Regions from separate parts of the Streptomyces sp. NPDC086777 genome, predicted to be linked through region 2. Evidence: riboswitches for the same ligand, from Rfam matches in the RefSeq annotation. Region 2 holds a riboswitch; the other holds the start of a gene.
What was found. A riboswitch is a leader RNA that binds a small molecule or an ion and turns the genes downstream of it on or off. The one in region 2 is predicted to bind thiamine pyrophosphate.
Positions count from the first base shown of each region.

Region 1 (7,729 bases), on a different contig from region 2:
CCGACGCCGAGGAGCGCGCCCGGGAGGCCGCCCGGACCACCCGGGCCCGGATCGCCGAACTGCTGCGGAGCCGGCGCGGGGAGCCCCGCGAGGACCTCGCCGGGGTGCTGGCCCGGGCGACCGCGGACGGCGAGATCAGCGACGACGAGGCGATCTCCCTGGCCACCGCCATCCAGGTCAGCGGCGGCCACGCGGTCCGCAACAACAGCGGCTCGATGATGTACGCGCTGCTCACCCACCCCGAGCAGCTGGCCCGGCTGCGCCGCGAGCCGGAGCTGCTCCCCAGGGCGGTGGACGAGCTGTTCCGCTACGTCCCGCACCGCAACGGCGTCGGCATCCCGCGGGTCGCCGTCGAGGACGTCGAGGTCGGCGGCCGGCTGATCCGGGCCGGTGACGTCGTCTACAACGCCTACGTCGCCGCCAACCGCGACCCCGCGGTCTTCGACGACCCCGACGCCCTGGACTTCGACCGCGCGGGCGGCCCCCACCTGGCCTTCGGTCACGGACCCCACCACTGCATGGCCGCGATCATGGCCCGTATGGAGGCCGAGACCATGATCGGATCGGTCCTCGCCCGTTTTCCCGGCATCCGGCTGGCCGTTCCGCCGGAGGAGGTCGAGTTCCAGCGCCAGGGCCTGATCCGCGGACCGCGTACGCTGCCTGTGACCTGGTGACCGGCGCGGGCCGGCAAGGACGGTCGAGGCCCGAGGAGGACCCCGCCATGCTGACGACCACCTACGCCCCCGGCGCCCCGAACTGGCTGGACCTGGGCACCCCGGACACCGACGCGAGCGCCGCCTTCTACTCGGCCGTCCTCGGCTGGCAGCACCGGTCCGCCGGCCCCGAGGCGGGCGGCTACGGCTTCTTCGAGCAGGACGGCGGGACGGTGGCCGGGCTCGCCCCGCTCACCGGGGAGGGCGCCGGCGCGTCCTGGCGGGTGTACTTCCACACCCCGGACGCCGAGGCCACCGCCAAGGCCGTGGAGCAGGCGGGCGGCAGCGTCCGGATCGCCCCGGCGGACGTCTTCGCCTTCGGGCGGGCGGCCGCCTTCGTCGATCCCGCCGGCGCGGACTTCGCCGTCTGGCAGCCGGGCGGGACCCAGGGCCTGGACCGCGTCGCGGTGCCCGGCAGCCTGGCGAGGACGGAGCTCTACACCACCGACGCGAACGCGGCGAAGGCGTTCTACGGGTCGGTCTTCTCCTGGCAGACCCGGGACGTGCCGATGGGCCCGGGACTCACCTACACGATCCTCACCCCGGCCGGCGGCGGCCCGGCGGCGGCCCACGGCGGCCTGATGCAGCTGCCCCAGGCCAACCTCGACGCCGGATCGACCCCGGAATGGCATCCGTACTTCGAGGTGACCGACTGCGACGCCACGTTCGCCGGCGCCACCGAGTCCGGCGCCACCGTCCTCATCCCGGTCACCGAGGCCCCCGGCATCGGCCGCTTCGCCATGTTCCTCGACCCCCTGGGCGCCCTCTTCGCCATCATCACGACGGCAGGACGCTGAGCCCCCGGGCCCCTCGCCCCCTCCTGACCCCCGCCGGATTCCTCGGTCGCAGGCCACCTCAGTTGATCTGCGACACTGATAGGGCCATGCCTAAACCCGGAGAACTCACTTTCGTCGCGCCGCGCGGTGCCAAGAAGCCGCCGCGGCATCTCGCCGATCTCTCGCCCGCCGAGCGCAAGGACGCGGTGGCCGAGGTCGGGGAGAAGCCGTTCCGTGCCAAGCAGCTCTCGCAGCACTACTTCGCGCGGTACGCGCACGACCCCGAGCAGTGGACCGACATCCCGGCGGGGTCGCGGGACAAGCTGCGGGAGGCGCTGTTCCCCGAGCTGATGACGGTCGTACGGCATCTGTCGACCGACGAGGGGACCACGCGCAAGACGCTGTGGCGGCTGTTCGACGGCACGCTCGTCGAGTCGGTGCTGATGCGGTACCCGGACCGCGTGACCATGTGTATCAGCTCGCAGGCGGGGTGCGGGATGAACTGCCCGTTCTGCGCGACCGGGCAGGCGGGTCTGGACCGGAACCTGTCGACCGCCGAGATCGTCCACCAGATCGTGGACGGGATGCGGGCGCTCCGCGACGGGGAGGTCCCCGGCGGACCCGCGCGGCTGTCCAACATCGTCTTCATGGGGATGGGCGAGCCGCTCGCCAACTACAAGCGGGTGGTCGGCGCGATCAGGGCGCTCACCGACCCCGCCCCGGACGGGCTCGGCCTCTCGCAGCGCGGGATCACCGTCTCGACCGTCGGACTGGTCCCGGCCATCCACCGGTTCGCCGACGAGGGCTTCAAGTGCCGGCTGGCGATCTCGCTGCACGCCCCCGACGACGAACTGCGCGACACCCTCGTCCCCGTGAACACGCGGTGGAAGGTACGCGAGGTCCTCGACGCCGGGTTCGAGTACGTCGAGAAGAGCGGCCGGCGCCTCAGCATCGAGTACGCCCTCATCCGTGACATCAACGACCAGGCCTGGCGGGGGGACCGGCTGGGCCGCCTGCTCAAGGGCAAGCCCGTGCACGTCAACCTCATCCCGCTGAACCCGACGCCGGGTTCGAAGTGGACCGCGTCGCGGCCGGAGGACGAGAAGGCGTTCGTCGAGGCGATCGAGGCGCACGGTGTGCCGGTGACCGTCCGGGACACCCGTGGGCAGGAGATCGACGGAGCCTGTGGTCAGCTCGCGGCCACCGAGCGGTAATCTGAGGTCCGTAGGTACATCTTCATATTCCGACAGGGGAGCGCCACAGCGCTGAGAGTGCGGCAACCGGGCCGCAGACCCTCTGAACCTCGCCCAGGTCATTCTGGGTAGGAAGTTCGGTCATCACTCAAGCTGTTGCGCCCTGCCCGCACACCGCGGGCAGGGCCGCGTCTCTTCCTGGTCCACCCCAGGAGGAAAGAACCAGTGCACACCAGGACCTTCTTGGCCGCGGCCGTCGGGCTCGGCCTCGTCACGCTGTCCGCGTGTTCGTCGTCGTCGGGTTCCGAGGCCGACTCCAGGACCGTCACCCTCGTCAGCCACGACTCGTGGGCCGTCTCCAAGAACGTGCTCCAGGACTTCGAGAAGGAGTCCGGCTACCAGGTCAGGGTCCTCAAGGACGGAGACGCCGGGCAGGCCGTCAACAAGGCGATCCTGACCAAGGACAACCCGCAGGGCGACGTCTTCTTCGGCGTCGACAACACCCTGCTCTCCCGGGCCCTCGACAACGGCCTCTTCCAGCCGTACGCGGCGAAGGGCCTCGGCACGGTCGGCACGGCCTACCAGCTCGACGCGGACAAGCACCGGGTCACGCCCATTGACTACGGCGACATCTGCGTCAACTACGACAAGGCGTACTTCAGCAGGCACAAGCTGACCCCGCCGTCGTCCTACGCCGACCTCGTCAAGCCGCAGTACAAGAACCTCCTCGTCACCGAGAACGCGGCCACCTCCTCGCCGGGGCTCGGGTTCCTGCTCGGGTCCGCCGCCCGGTACGGGGACAGCGGGTGGCAGGACTACTGGAAGAAGCTGAAGGCCAACGGCGTCAAGGTCGTCGACGGCTGGGAGCAGGCCTACAACGAGGAGTTCTCCGGCTCGGCCGGCGGGAAGAAGGCGAAGGGCGACCGGCCGCTCGTGGTGTCGTACGCCTCCTCGCCGCCCGCCGAGGTCATCTACGCCGACCCGAAGCCGAGCACCGCGCCCACCGGGGTGGCGACCGGCACCTGCTTCCGGCAGATCGAGTTCGCCGGTCTGCTGAGCAACGCGGGGAACACCAAGGGCGGCAAGGCGCTCATCGACTTCCTGGTCTCCAGGAAGTTCCAGGAGGACATGCCGCTGAACATGTTCGTGTACCCGGTGGTCAAGGGCGCGAGCGTGCCCGCCGAGTTCACGAAGTACGGGCCCGCCGCCCAGAACCCCGAGACCATGGCGCCCGACAAGATCGCCGCCAACCGTGACCAGTGGGTCAAGACGTGGACGTCACTCGTACTGAAGTAGCCCCGCACAAGGGCCGTTCGGGGAGCGCGGCGCGGCTCGGGCTGATGCTCGTGCCGGTCGCGTTCTTCGCCGTCTTCTTCGCCTGGCCGGTCGCGGCGATCGTCACGCGCGGGCTGAGGGTCGACGGGGTGTGGCGGTTCGGGCGGATCGCTGACGTCGTCGGCCAGTCCGACATCCGGCACGTGCTCTGGTTCACCACCTGGCAGGCGCTCGCCTCCACCGCGCTCACCCTGCTGGCCGCACTGCCCGCCGCCTACGTCTTCGCCCGCCTCGACTTCCCGGGCAGGCACGTGCTGCGGGCCGTGGTGACGGTCCCCTTCGTGCTGCCGACGGTGGTGGTGGGGACCGCGTTCCTCGCGCTCGTCGGGCGGGGCGGCCTGCTGGACGAGCTGTGGGGCGTACGGCTCGACACCACCGTCTGGGCCATCCTGCTGGCGCACGTCTTCTTCAACTACGCGGTCGTCGTACGGACCGTGGGCGGGCTGTGGGCCCAGCTGGACCCGCGGCAGGAGGAAGCCGCCCGGATGCTCGGCGGCTCACCGTCGGCCGCCTGGCGGAGGGTCACGCTGCCCGCGCTCGCGCCCGCCGTGGCCGCCGCCGCGCTGATGGTCTTCCTGTTCACCTTCACCTCCTTCGGTGTGGTGCAGATCCTCGGCGGGCCGACGTTCTCCACCCTCGAGGTGGAGATCTACCGGCAGACCTCCGAGATCTTCGACCTCTCCACGGCCGCCGTCCTCACCCTCGTGCAGTTCGCCGCGGTCGGCGCGATCCTCGCGGTGCACGCGTGGACGGTACGGCGGCGGGAGAGCGCGCTGCGGCTGGTGGACCCGGCGGTGACGGCACGCCGGCCGCGCGGGGCCGGGCAGTGGGCGCTGCTCGGCGGGGTGCTCGCCACCATCGCCGTGCTCCTCGTGCTGCCGCTGGCCGTGCTGGTACAGCGGTCACTGGACGGCGGGTTCGGGTACTACCGGGCGCTGGGCGACGCCGACGGCGGGACCTTCCTGGTCGCGCCGATCGAGTCGGTCGTCAACTCGCTGCAGTACGCGGTCGCAGCCACCGCGATCGCCCTGGTGATCGGCGCTCTCGCCGCCGCCGCGCTGGCCCGGCGGGACGCGGGGCGCCTGGTACGGGGGTTCGACGCGCTGCTGATGCTGCCGCTCGGGGTGTCCGCGGTGACCGTCGGCTTCGGGTTCCTGATCGCGCTCGACAAGCCGCCGCTGGACCTGCGCCAGTCCTGGATCCTCGTCCCGCTCGCGCAGGCGCTGGTGGGCGTGCCCTTCGTCGTCCGGACCATGCTGCCCGTGCTGCGGGCGGTGGACGAGCGGCTGCGGGAGGCGGCGGCCGTGCTCGGGGCCTCGCCCTGGCGGGTGTGGCGGGAGGTCGACCTGCCCCTGGTGCGGCGGGCGCTGGCGATCGCGGCGGGCTTCGCGTTCGCGGTGTCGCTGGGGGAGTTCGGGGCGACGGTGTTCATCGCGCGGCCGGACAACCCGACCCTGCCGGTCGCCGTGGCCCGGCTGCTTTCCCGCCCCGGTGATCTCAACTACGGCCAGGCGATGGCCCTTTCCACGATTCTGATGGTGGTGTGCGCGGTGGCCCTGCTGGTCCTGGAGCGGCTGCGGACCGACCGGACGGGGGAGTTCTGATGCCGCTTCTCGAACTGGAGCAGGCCACCGTGCGGTTCGGCGGGCGGGCCGTGCTCGACGCCGTCGGCCTGGAGGTCGCCGAGCACGAGGTGGTGTGCGTGCTGGGGCCGAGCGGGAGCGGCAAGTCCACGCTGCTGCGGGCGGTGGCGGGGCTGCAGCCGCTCGGCTCGGGGCGGGTGCTGCTCGACGGCCACGACCAGGCGCGGGTGCCGGCGCACCGGCGGGGCGTCGGGCTGATGTTCCAGGACCACCAGCTGTTCCCGCAGCGGGACGTGGGCGGGAACGTGGCCTTCGGGCTGCGGATGCGCGGCGCCGGCCGAGCGCAACAGGCCGAGCGGGTCACCGAGTTGCTGGAACTGGTGGGGCTGCCGGGGGCGGCCGGGCGGGCCGTCGCCGGGCTCTCCGGCGGTGAGCAGCAGCGGGTGGCGCTGGCGCGGGCTCTTGCGCCCCGGCCCCGGCTGCTGATGCTGGACGAACCGCTGGGCCAGCTCGACCGCTCGCTGCGGGAGCGGCTGGTCGTCGAACTGCGGGAGCTGTTCGGCCGGTTGGGGACGACCGTGCTCGCGGTGACGCACGACCAGGGCGAGGCGTTCGCGCTGGCCGACCGGGTGGTGGTGATGCGGGACGGGCGGATCGCCCAGTCCGGCACGCCTCTCGACGTCTGGCAGCGGCCCGCGGACGAGTTCGTGGCCCGCTTCCTCGGCTTCGGCAACGTGGTCCCGGCGACCGTCGAGGCAACGGTCGCGGTGACACCGTGGGGAAAGGTGCCGGTGCCCGAGGGCTCGGCGCAGGGCCCGCGGACGCTGCTGGTGCGGCCGGCGGGGGTACGGCTCGTCGCCGCCGACGCGGGCCTGCCCTGCACGGTGGCCGCCCGCACCTTCCAGGGCACCCATGTCACCGTCCACCTTCAGCCCCAGGACGGCGGCCCCCGGCTGGAGGCGGCCTGCGCGCTGCGGGAGGCGCCGGCGGCCGGGGACGCGGTGGGCGTCGAGTTCGACGCGGCGGAGACCGTCGTACTGGACTGAGGGCTGCGCCGGTACGGCCGAGGCCCGTCCCCCGGGGATACGGGGACGGGCCTCGACGGTGTACGGGTGTGGAGAGGGGAGCGTCAGCTGCCGCTGTGCGCCCCACGGCGGCGCATGCCGAACCAGACGGCCCCACCGCCGACCACCACGAGCGCGGCGGCGATACCGGCGATCAGGCCGGTGTTGGAGTTGGCACCGGTCTCGGCGAGGTTCGACTCACCGACGGCCGGGGAGGGGGCGTTGTCCGACGTGGTCGCCGGGGCGGTGCTGCTGCTCTCCGTGGCCGACGGGGTCGGGGAGTCCGACTCGGCCGGGGTGGTCTCGGACGCCGAGGGCGACGGGGTGGCCGAGTCCGACGGGGAGGGGCTGGCGCTCTCCTCGGACTTGCACGCCGTCGACGGGGTCGTCAGGTTCGGCGTGATGTCCCTGTCGATCTTGATGCCCTTGGTGTCGACCACGACGTGGACCCGGTACTCCGCGTTCGGCTTCCAGTCCTCCGAGAAGGAGACCGTGGTGCCGCCCTTGGAGCCCTTGACGGTCTTGGCCTCGCCGACCTGCTTCGCGTCGGCGCCGTTGTTCTCGAGGAAGACGGTGATGGTGGCCGAAGTACCGGAGGCGTCGATGTCCTTGACGTTGATGACACCGTTGCTGCCGTCGCAAGTGGCTTCGGCGGAGAAGTCGGAGATGTTGCACGCGAGGGCGGAGCCGGAAGCGCTGAGCGCCAGCGCGGCCGACGCGGCGGCAACTCCCAGGACGCGCACGGAACGACGTGCACTGCGGCGGGATATGGACACGTTTGTCCTTACTGAGTGCATAACTGAGGGGGGCTTAGGGGGCGTTGATGCGGCAATACGGTGAGGCATCAGGATCCCCAAGAGTCCCTCAGGTCTATAAGTGCGCCGTAAGTAGTGTCAACGCATATGCGGTCCACAGATGTTGACTTTACCTTCTGTTTAATTGGTGAGACGTTTCAGCGCTTGTGAAGCTTGCTCGATCCGGTCAACGAGGGCGATACGGGACGCCATCGGCCGGTCCCCCGCGAGGGAGGTCAGCAACTGCCAGGCCGGCAGCCGCTCGCTCCAG
Region 1 is NZ_JBFBJI010000025.1:67,040-74,768, reverse strand. It holds gene AB0472_RS30560 (cytochrome P450) at 1-674, shown strand, start outside; gene AB0472_RS30555 (VOC family protein) at 722-1,510, shown strand; gene rlmN (23S rRNA (adenine(2503)-C(2))-methyltransferase RlmN) at 1,597-2,703, shown strand; TPP riboswitch at 2,728-2,835, shown strand; gene AB0472_RS30545 (thiamine ABC transporter substrate-binding protein) at 2,908-3,978, shown strand; gene AB0472_RS30540 (iron ABC transporter permease) at 4,023-5,621, shown strand; gene AB0472_RS30535 (ABC transporter ATP-binding protein) at 5,621-6,646, shown strand; gene AB0472_RS30530 (LAETG motif-containing sortase-dependent surface protein) at 6,730-7,461, opposite strand; gene AB0472_RS30525 (Rossmann fold nucleotide-binding protein) at 7,600-7,729, opposite strand, start outside.
Region 1: it holds a riboswitch for thiamine pyrophosphate, as region 2 does, so the genes downstream of both, AB0472_RS30545 (thiamine ABC transporter substrate-binding protein) here and thiC (phosphomethylpyrimidine synthase ThiC) in region 2, are expected to answer to the same signal.

Region 2 (7,729 bases):
CGACGGGTACAGGCCGTGGATCAGGCCGGTGTTGTCGTCGGTGTTGCCGGTGAGCGCGGCCCAGTCGATGAACTCCGAGCCGAGCAGTCCGATCAGGCACAGCGAGACCAGCGTGCCGAGTACCGCCACCGAGGTCCGCGCGGACAGCCCGTGGCAGATGTACAGGGCGATCAGCATGATGGCGCTCGACCCGACCACCGCCATCAGCAGCGGATTCGAGCCCTGCAGGATCCCCGGCAGGATGAACATGGTCAGCACCAGGAAGCTGACGGCCAGTGCGACCAGCGCCATCACGCCGCGCAGCCGGCCCACCACCACGACGGCGAGCGCGAAGATCCCGGCCAGCAACGCCATCGGGAACTTCCGGTTCACGTCGGTGACCGAGTACTGCAGGTCCTTGGGCGCGGAGGGCTCGTACGCGGCCACCACCTGCTCGCCCTCGTGCAACTGCCGCGACTGGTCGGGCTGCACGATCTCGGTGAAGGTACGGCCCTTGTCCTTGCCGGTGTCGACGCGGACCGTGGCCTTCTTGCAGGTGGCGTCCTCCTCCTTCGGGGAGGTGCCGTCCGAGGTCGAGATGTCGCCGGTCGAGCCGCCTCCGGAGGCGTTGACCGACTTGCAGCTGACCGAGACGACCTTGGTGACCGTCGCCGCCTGCGTCTGGCGGTCGAAGCCGACACCCGTGCGCTCGTGCGGCGGGGCACCGCCGGGCCACAGCACCACCAGGCCGACCACGACCGCGGCGGTGAAGGGGATGAGGATCGCCGCGATGACCTTCCGCAGGTGCTTGGAGACGGGTGCGGCCGGACCGTGGCTGTGACTGTGCCCGTGGCCGTGACCGCCGCCTGGCCCGGAGCCGCTGTGGTCGGCGCCAGGAGCGGCCCTACGGTCATGAGCGTGGCCGTGGGACGACCGGTGCTGGGTCTCGCCGTGACCGTGGGCCTGGCCGTCGTCGTGAGAGTGAGCTTGACCGAGGGCCTGCCCGTGGTCGTACTGCTGGCCCTGCCCGTGGATGTGTCCGTCACCGGCACCACGGCCCCCGTGGCCGGGTCCGCCACCCTGCGGCGCACCGTTGCCGCGCCGCGGGTCGGGGGGCGGATAGGGGTGCTGCTGTGTCGAGGTCACCGCCCGATCATCGCAAGAACGGTAGGGGCCCTCTGTTCACCGCGCCCGAATTGACGCTAGCGTGGAGGCACCTTTGCACACGCGGGAGCTCGGAGCACCGGGCTGAGAGGGCGCTGACCTCCGTATTCGCGATGTTTCACGTGGAACGAGTGATGTTTCACGGGAAACACCGCCCGACGGAAGCCGCTGCGTCGACCGCCGAACCTGTTACCGGGTAATGCCGGCGTAGGGAGTAGGTCTCATGACCAACAAGGACGTACGCACGCCTGCCTTCAGCCAGGACGAACAGCCCGTCACGGGCGAAACGTCCCCGGAGGCCGGGAAGTCCATCGGCTGGCACAAGGGGTATGTCGAGGGCTCGCGCCCCGACCTGCGGGTGCCGGTCCGTCAGGTGCACCTCACCAACGGGCAGTCGGTCACCCTCTACGACACCTCGGGCCCGTACACCGATCCGCTCGTCGAGACCGACGTCCGCAGGGGCCTGCCGCCGCTGCGGGAGAACTGGATCGTCGCCCGCGGCGACACCGAGGAGTACGCGGGCCGGCCCGTCCGTCCCGAGGACGACGGAATCAAGCACACCTCGCCGCGCGGGGGCCTGCGCAACCTGGACGCGGTCTTCCCGGGCCGGCCGCGCCAGCCGCGCCGCGGCCGGGGAGGCGAGGCGGTGACGCAGCTCGCGTACGCCCGCCGGGGCGAGATCACCCCGGAGATGGAGTACGTGGCCATCCGTGAGAACGTCTCTCCCGAGGTGGTCCGTGAGGAGATCGCGGCGGGCAGGGCCGTACTGCCCGCCAACGTCAACCACCCGGAGATCGAGCCGATGATCATCGGCAAGCGGTTCCTGGTGAAGGTCAACGCCAACATCGGCAACTCCGCGGTCACCTCCTCCATCGAGGAGGAGGTCGAGAAGATGACCTGGGCGACCCGCTGGGGTGCCGACACGGTCATGGACCTCTCCACCGGCCGCAACATCCACACCACCCGCGAGTGGGTGCTGCGCAACTCCCCCGTTCCCATCGGCACGGTGCCGCTCTACCAGGCCCTGGAGAAGGTCGACGGCAGGGCCGAGGAACTGACCTGGGAGATCTACAAGGACACGGTCGTCGAACAGGCCGAGCAGGGCGTGGACTACATGACCGTCCACGCGGGCGTCCGCCTGCCGTACGTGCCGCTCACCGCCAACCGCAAGACCGGCATCGTCTCGCGCGGCGGCTCGATCATGGCGGCCTGGTGCCTCGCGCACCACAAGGAGTCGTTCCTGTACGAGAACTTCGAGGAACTCTGCGAGATCCTCGCCGCCTACGACGTCACGTACTCCCTCGGCGACGGGCTGCGCCCGGGTTCCATCGCGGACGCCAACGACGAGGCCCAGTTCGCGGAGTTGCGCACGCTCGGGGAACTCAACCGGATCGCCAGGCGTTTCCATGTTCAGACCATGATCGAAGGCCCGGGCCATGTCCCGATGCACAAGATCAAGGAGAACATCGACCTTCAGCAGGAGATCTGCGATGAAGCGCCGTTCTATACGCTCGGCCCGCTGACCACGGACGTCGCGCCGGCGTACGACCACATCACCTCCGGCATCGGTGCCGCGATGATCGCCTGGTGGGGCACGGCGATGCTCTGCTACGTCACGCCCAAGGAGCACCTGGGCCTGCCCAACCGCGACGACGTCAAGACCGGCGTCATCACTTACAAGATCGCGGCCCACGCGGCCGACCTCGCCAAGGGCCACCCGGGCGCGCAGGAGTGGGACGACGCGTTGTCCGACGCCCGCTTCGAGTTCCGGTGGGAGGACCAGTTCAACCTCGCCCTGGACCCGGACACGGCCCGCGAGTTCCACGACGAGACGCTCCCGGCGGAGCCGGCGAAGACGGCCCACTTCTGCTCGATGTGCGGGCCGAAGTTCTGCTCGATGAAGATTAGTAAAACCATTACATCTCGGTTCGGTAACGCTGCCGTGGAAGGGGCCACTCAGGAGGAGATCACGGAAGGGATGCTTCGGAAGTCGCGGGAGTTCGCAGAGGCAGGACATCAGGTGTACCTGCCGTTGGCGGACTACTGACTTCGGCTCATCAGGGTGAACCGTCCCGATCTGCCTGACGAGCCGAAGTCGGTATCGACGGCCTCGCGAAGGTGGCCCCGAACGCCTGATGCCGCAACGGTGGAAGCAGCCGGGAGCGGGTAGCGCATCAGGTCGCGGGGCTGCCTGGCGTTGCCCGTGGCAGCGCCAGGCTCGTCCTCAGGCCATCACCAGGGCCCGCTCTAGCCGTTGAGGATCGTCACGCTGTACACGGTGACATAGGAGTCGAAGAGGACCGCGTTGCCCCGCGGATCGCCGGTCGGCCCGATGTCGAAGGAGCCGACGCTGGTGTTGAAGGCCCCGTGGTTCCAGTCGGCCGTGACCCTGTAGACGCCACTCTGGTCGACGTTCCACTTGCCGGGGGTGCCCGCGTAGCAGAAGTTGCCGTGCGAGGTCCAGACTTCCAGGCCGTGGCTCATGGGGAAGCTGCTGTTCTGGGTGGGGCACGCGGTGGGGCCGATGGCGCTGGCCGGCGTGGCCATCGCCACACCGCCGGCCAGGATGCCGCCGGTGAGGGCTATGGCCGAGAGTTTCCTGCGAATCATCAAGATCATCTCCTGTGCCTTGCGGTGGCCGCGATCCCAGGCCGGTGATCGCGGTGGTCCGAGTCGTGCCGTCCTGCCCCGGCCTGCCCTCCAGCCCCCGTTCCGCGGGGTCTTGTGCAAGATCGAGGCTAAGAGCTGCTGTCCTAGGTCCGTCCTAGATCCGTCCTACTGACCTTGAATGCGTGATGTCGTCACGGTGGCTGGCGTCGGAGACCGGTGCCGGTGAGGCAGCCGTCGAGGACATTGGGACGGTACTGGAGCTGGCGTAATCCGCGCCGGACGGCAGTGATCAGGTCATCGGGGTCGGCGAAGGCGCGGTTGGCCGTGGTGGTGCGTCGCAGGACGGACCAGATGCTCTCGACCGGGTTGAGGTCGGGTGCGTAGGGCGGCAATTGGAAGACGGTGAGCCAGTCGCGGTCGGCGATGTAGCGCCGCATGCCGGCGGTGAGGTGGGTGTTGAGGTTGTCCCAGACCAGCACGATCGGACCGCCCAGCTGCTGGTGGGCGGTCTGGATCAAGTCGCGGTAGTCCTTCCAGGAGAAGCTTTTGCGCCCGTCGGGCCGGGCGTCCGGGCAGGGACGGTAGATAAGCCGCGAAGGTTCACCGGTCTTGTAGCGGGCCAGGGCGGCCACCGATAAGCGGCGACGGGAACGGCCCCGGACGCGGACTACGGGGTGTGGCCGCGGCGGGACCAGGTGCGGGTGGTTGGCGGCGTCATCGAAAATCCGGCTTCGTCCTCGAAGACGAGCCAGGCGTCGAGCGCCGCCACGGTCCTTCCACCTGGGGCCAGGTCTCCTTCATCCAGCCGGTCACGGCCGCCCCGTCTCGCTCGATGGCACGGCGGGCGGGAACCCGGCAGGTCCAGCCATGCCGTCTGAGCAGCGCGGCGACACCCTGGACGGTGTAGCTCTTGTGGAACCGGCGCCCGATCAGGGCCTTGATCCGCGACAGCGTCCAGGTCTGGTCCGGCCAGCCATGCGTGACCGGTCCCTTGAACAGCTCCCGCTCAAGGACGGCGAAGAGTTCGTCGCTGAGCAACGGCAAGGACGCCGGCCCCTTCGAGGCCAGGGCTCTCGGCCCCTCCTGCGACCAGGCCCTGCGCCACCGCTGTACCGACCGGACGCTGACCCGCAGGTCGTGAGCGATGACCGCGTTCTCGTCGCCCTGCTGGAAGCGCTCAGCCGCCTCCAGCCGCAACTTCTCACGAAAGGCCCGCCGTTCGTCGGTCAGCCCGCCCCCTTGCGCATACCTCATGCACTTGGCGTACCGCAGGGATCATGACCCGTCAGCCCCACCGACACCACGCTCTGAAGGTCAGTAACGGCTGGTCAGACGACTGAAGCGTATGTGCGTGCTTTAGTAATGCTCTACTCGATGAAGATCTCTCAGGACATCCGGCGTGAACACGGCGGCAGTCGGGCCGAGGTGGAGGCGGGTATGGCGCAGAAGTCCAAGGAGTTCGCGGCCGCGGGGAACCGGGTGTATATGCCGGTCACGGACTGACGGGGGGCCCGTGCGTGCGCGGGGGGTCGGGAAACAGGCTCGAGTGGGCCGGGTGTCCGGCCTGCGCCCCCTGGCCGGGGGCGCAAGCCGGGTTATTCCGGCTGGTGTTCCGGGCCTCCGAAGTCCGGGCTGGTGTAGTCCGGGCTGGTGAAGCTCGGGCGGGGGGCGGGTGCGGCGCCGTCGTCGGTGCTGAAGCCGGGGCGGTCGTAACCGAGACGCGGCATCCGGCCCGCCGGGCCCGACGGGGCGGTGCGGCGCAGTCCGGCCGTGCCGGAGTCGGCGGCCAGCGCTTCCCGCAGGAAGGGCAGGACGCCCCGCTCCAGCACAGCGTCCCGCCAGGCCTCCCGGGCCTTGGCCACCTCCCCGCCGGGTTCGCCGTAGGCTCCGGCCTCCAGCGAGGGGCTGTTGCGCAGTGCGGTGAGCAGCAGTCCCGCGCCGGCCATGAGGATGGCGGCCGCGGTCACGACGCCGAACACCCAGCCCGCGGTGAGCATGGTCTGGGCGAACGCCGGGGCCGGGTCCAGCATCTTCAGGACGTATCCGACGAGGAGGAAGATCGCGGCGGCGGTGCCGGCGAGCACCGGCGCCAGGACCAGAGCGAGGGCGAAGCCTCCCGCTCCAGTGGTCTCGGCGGCCTCGCCGAGGGTGGTGGCGAGCCCCATCGCGCCGCCGGCGCCCGGCTCTGCGGAGCCGGAGTCCTGGACGGCGGCCGGGGTGGACCGCGCCGGATTGCGCAGTTCCTCGCGGACCTTCACGTAGTGCTGGTACTCGGTCGCCGCGGCCGCCGTGATCAGTGCGGTGGCGTTGAGCGCCATGGTGCGCAGCTGTTCGGTGTTCAGGTGCCGGCCTATGCCGGCCAGTTCGGGACGGTACGGGGCGGAGCGCAGCGCCTCGTCGAGGATCCGCTCGTATTCCTGGCGGTCCTCGCTGTGCAGGTGCTGCGGAACGCTGTTCATGTGCATCCCCCGATGCTCCGTAGGGCTGGTGGCTCGCACGCCGGCGAGCCGTCGGGCAGAAACGGAGGGGAGCCTGCTACGGATAAACCGATGGTAGAGCCGTTACGGCACGCGGTGACAGGGGGTTGCCGGAAATTGGGGGTGGCCCGTGTGTGACAGCGCGGGGATGAAACCGCCCGGACAACGCTCAGTTGTTCAGCGGGAGTTGCCTCACCAGCAGCTTTCCGGCCATGGTCACGCCGCCGTCCATGGCGATGGCGAGCCCGTCCGCGTAGACGTGCGGCCCTTCCACAACCGGGCCGGTGCCCTCTTCGCCCTCCTCGGAGCCGACTTCGCCCAGCAGATAGGGAATAGGGCTGTGTCCGTGAACGATGCGGGTACCGCCGTACGTATCGAGAAGGGAACGGACGGCGTCTGCACCCCCCTCGTCGCGGAAGGAGAAGCGCTTGGTGAACTTGCGGAAGAGGTCCCACACCTCGTCCGCGTCATTACGCGTGATGGTCTCGCGGACCGTGTCGTTGACCGCCTCGATCGAGTCGCCGTAGTCGAGGTAGGCGGTGGTGTCGGAGTGGACCAGCAGGTAGCCGTCGACCTCCTCGACGGCGTCCAGGCGGGCCATCCACTGCAGGTGGTGGTCCTGGAGCCGGTCCATGTCGGTCTTCTGGCCGCCGTTGAGCAGCCAGGCGGCCTGGAAGGTCGCGGTGCCCGCGCCGGAGTTGACGGGGGTGTCGCCGAACCGCTTGGCGCCGAGCAGCAGCAGCTCGTGGTTGCCCATCAGGGCCTTGCAGTAGCCGCCGGCCGCGGCCGCCTCGGCGGACAGCCGCATCACCAGGTCGATGACGCCGATGCCGTCCGGACCCCGGTCGGTGAAGTCGCCGAGGAACCAGAGCCGGGCGACGCCCGCGCACCAGTGCCCGTCCGCGTCGATCAGGCCCTGTTCGCGCAGCGCGGTGACCAGCTCGTCGATGTAGCCGTGCACGTCACCGACGACGTACAGCGGGCCGGGACCGTCCGCGGGCTGCGCCGCCGGGACGGCGGCGGGTTCGACGGGCACCTGGAGCGTGTCGCCGCGGTTGATGACGGGCAGGTCGCGCTCGGTGGGCGTGTACCCGTCCGGATACCCCTCGGGGTACATGTCGTCGAGGGGTGGGGCGACGTCGCCGGGGTGGGTGCTGGAAGCGTACGGACCGGTCTCGTTGACGTATCCGGGCACCCGGAAGTCGCGCAACGTCGCCGTCCGCTCCGTCTCGGGTCCCTGACCGGCCCCCTGAGTCATCAGACCCCTCCACCATCGCGCCGCATCTGCACCGCTTCGGACTGCCTGGTCGCAGCGGCCCGCGGTGTCGTGGGCCCATCATAGGAATGCCCGTCGCGCCGTGTGATGACCCAGGGGTGGTGAATCCGGGCAGGACTCCGGTTCAGGGTGGCTTTCGCCCCGGTTGGGCAGGGCTTCGACCACCCGTCGCTCGGCTGCCGGCCGCCGTCCGGCGCCGTCCGGCAGCCGCGCCGCCCCGTGC
Region 2 is NZ_JBFBJI010000003.1:200,255-207,983, reverse strand. It holds gene AB0472_RS05900 (YibE/F family protein) at 1-1,125, opposite strand, end outside; TPP riboswitch at 1,197-1,374, shown strand; gene thiC (phosphomethylpyrimidine synthase ThiC) at 1,367-3,190, shown strand; gene AB0472_RS05890 (hypothetical protein) at 3,391-3,753, opposite strand; partial or broken gene AB0472_RS05885 (transposase) at 3,945-4,471, opposite strand; gene AB0472_RS05880 (winged helix-turn-helix domain-containing protein) at 4,468-5,007, opposite strand; partial or broken gene AB0472_RS05875 (thiamine biosynthesis protein ThiC) at 5,125-5,256, shown strand; gene AB0472_RS05870 (hypothetical protein) at 5,349-6,218, opposite strand; gene AB0472_RS05865 (metallophosphoesterase) at 6,400-7,488, opposite strand.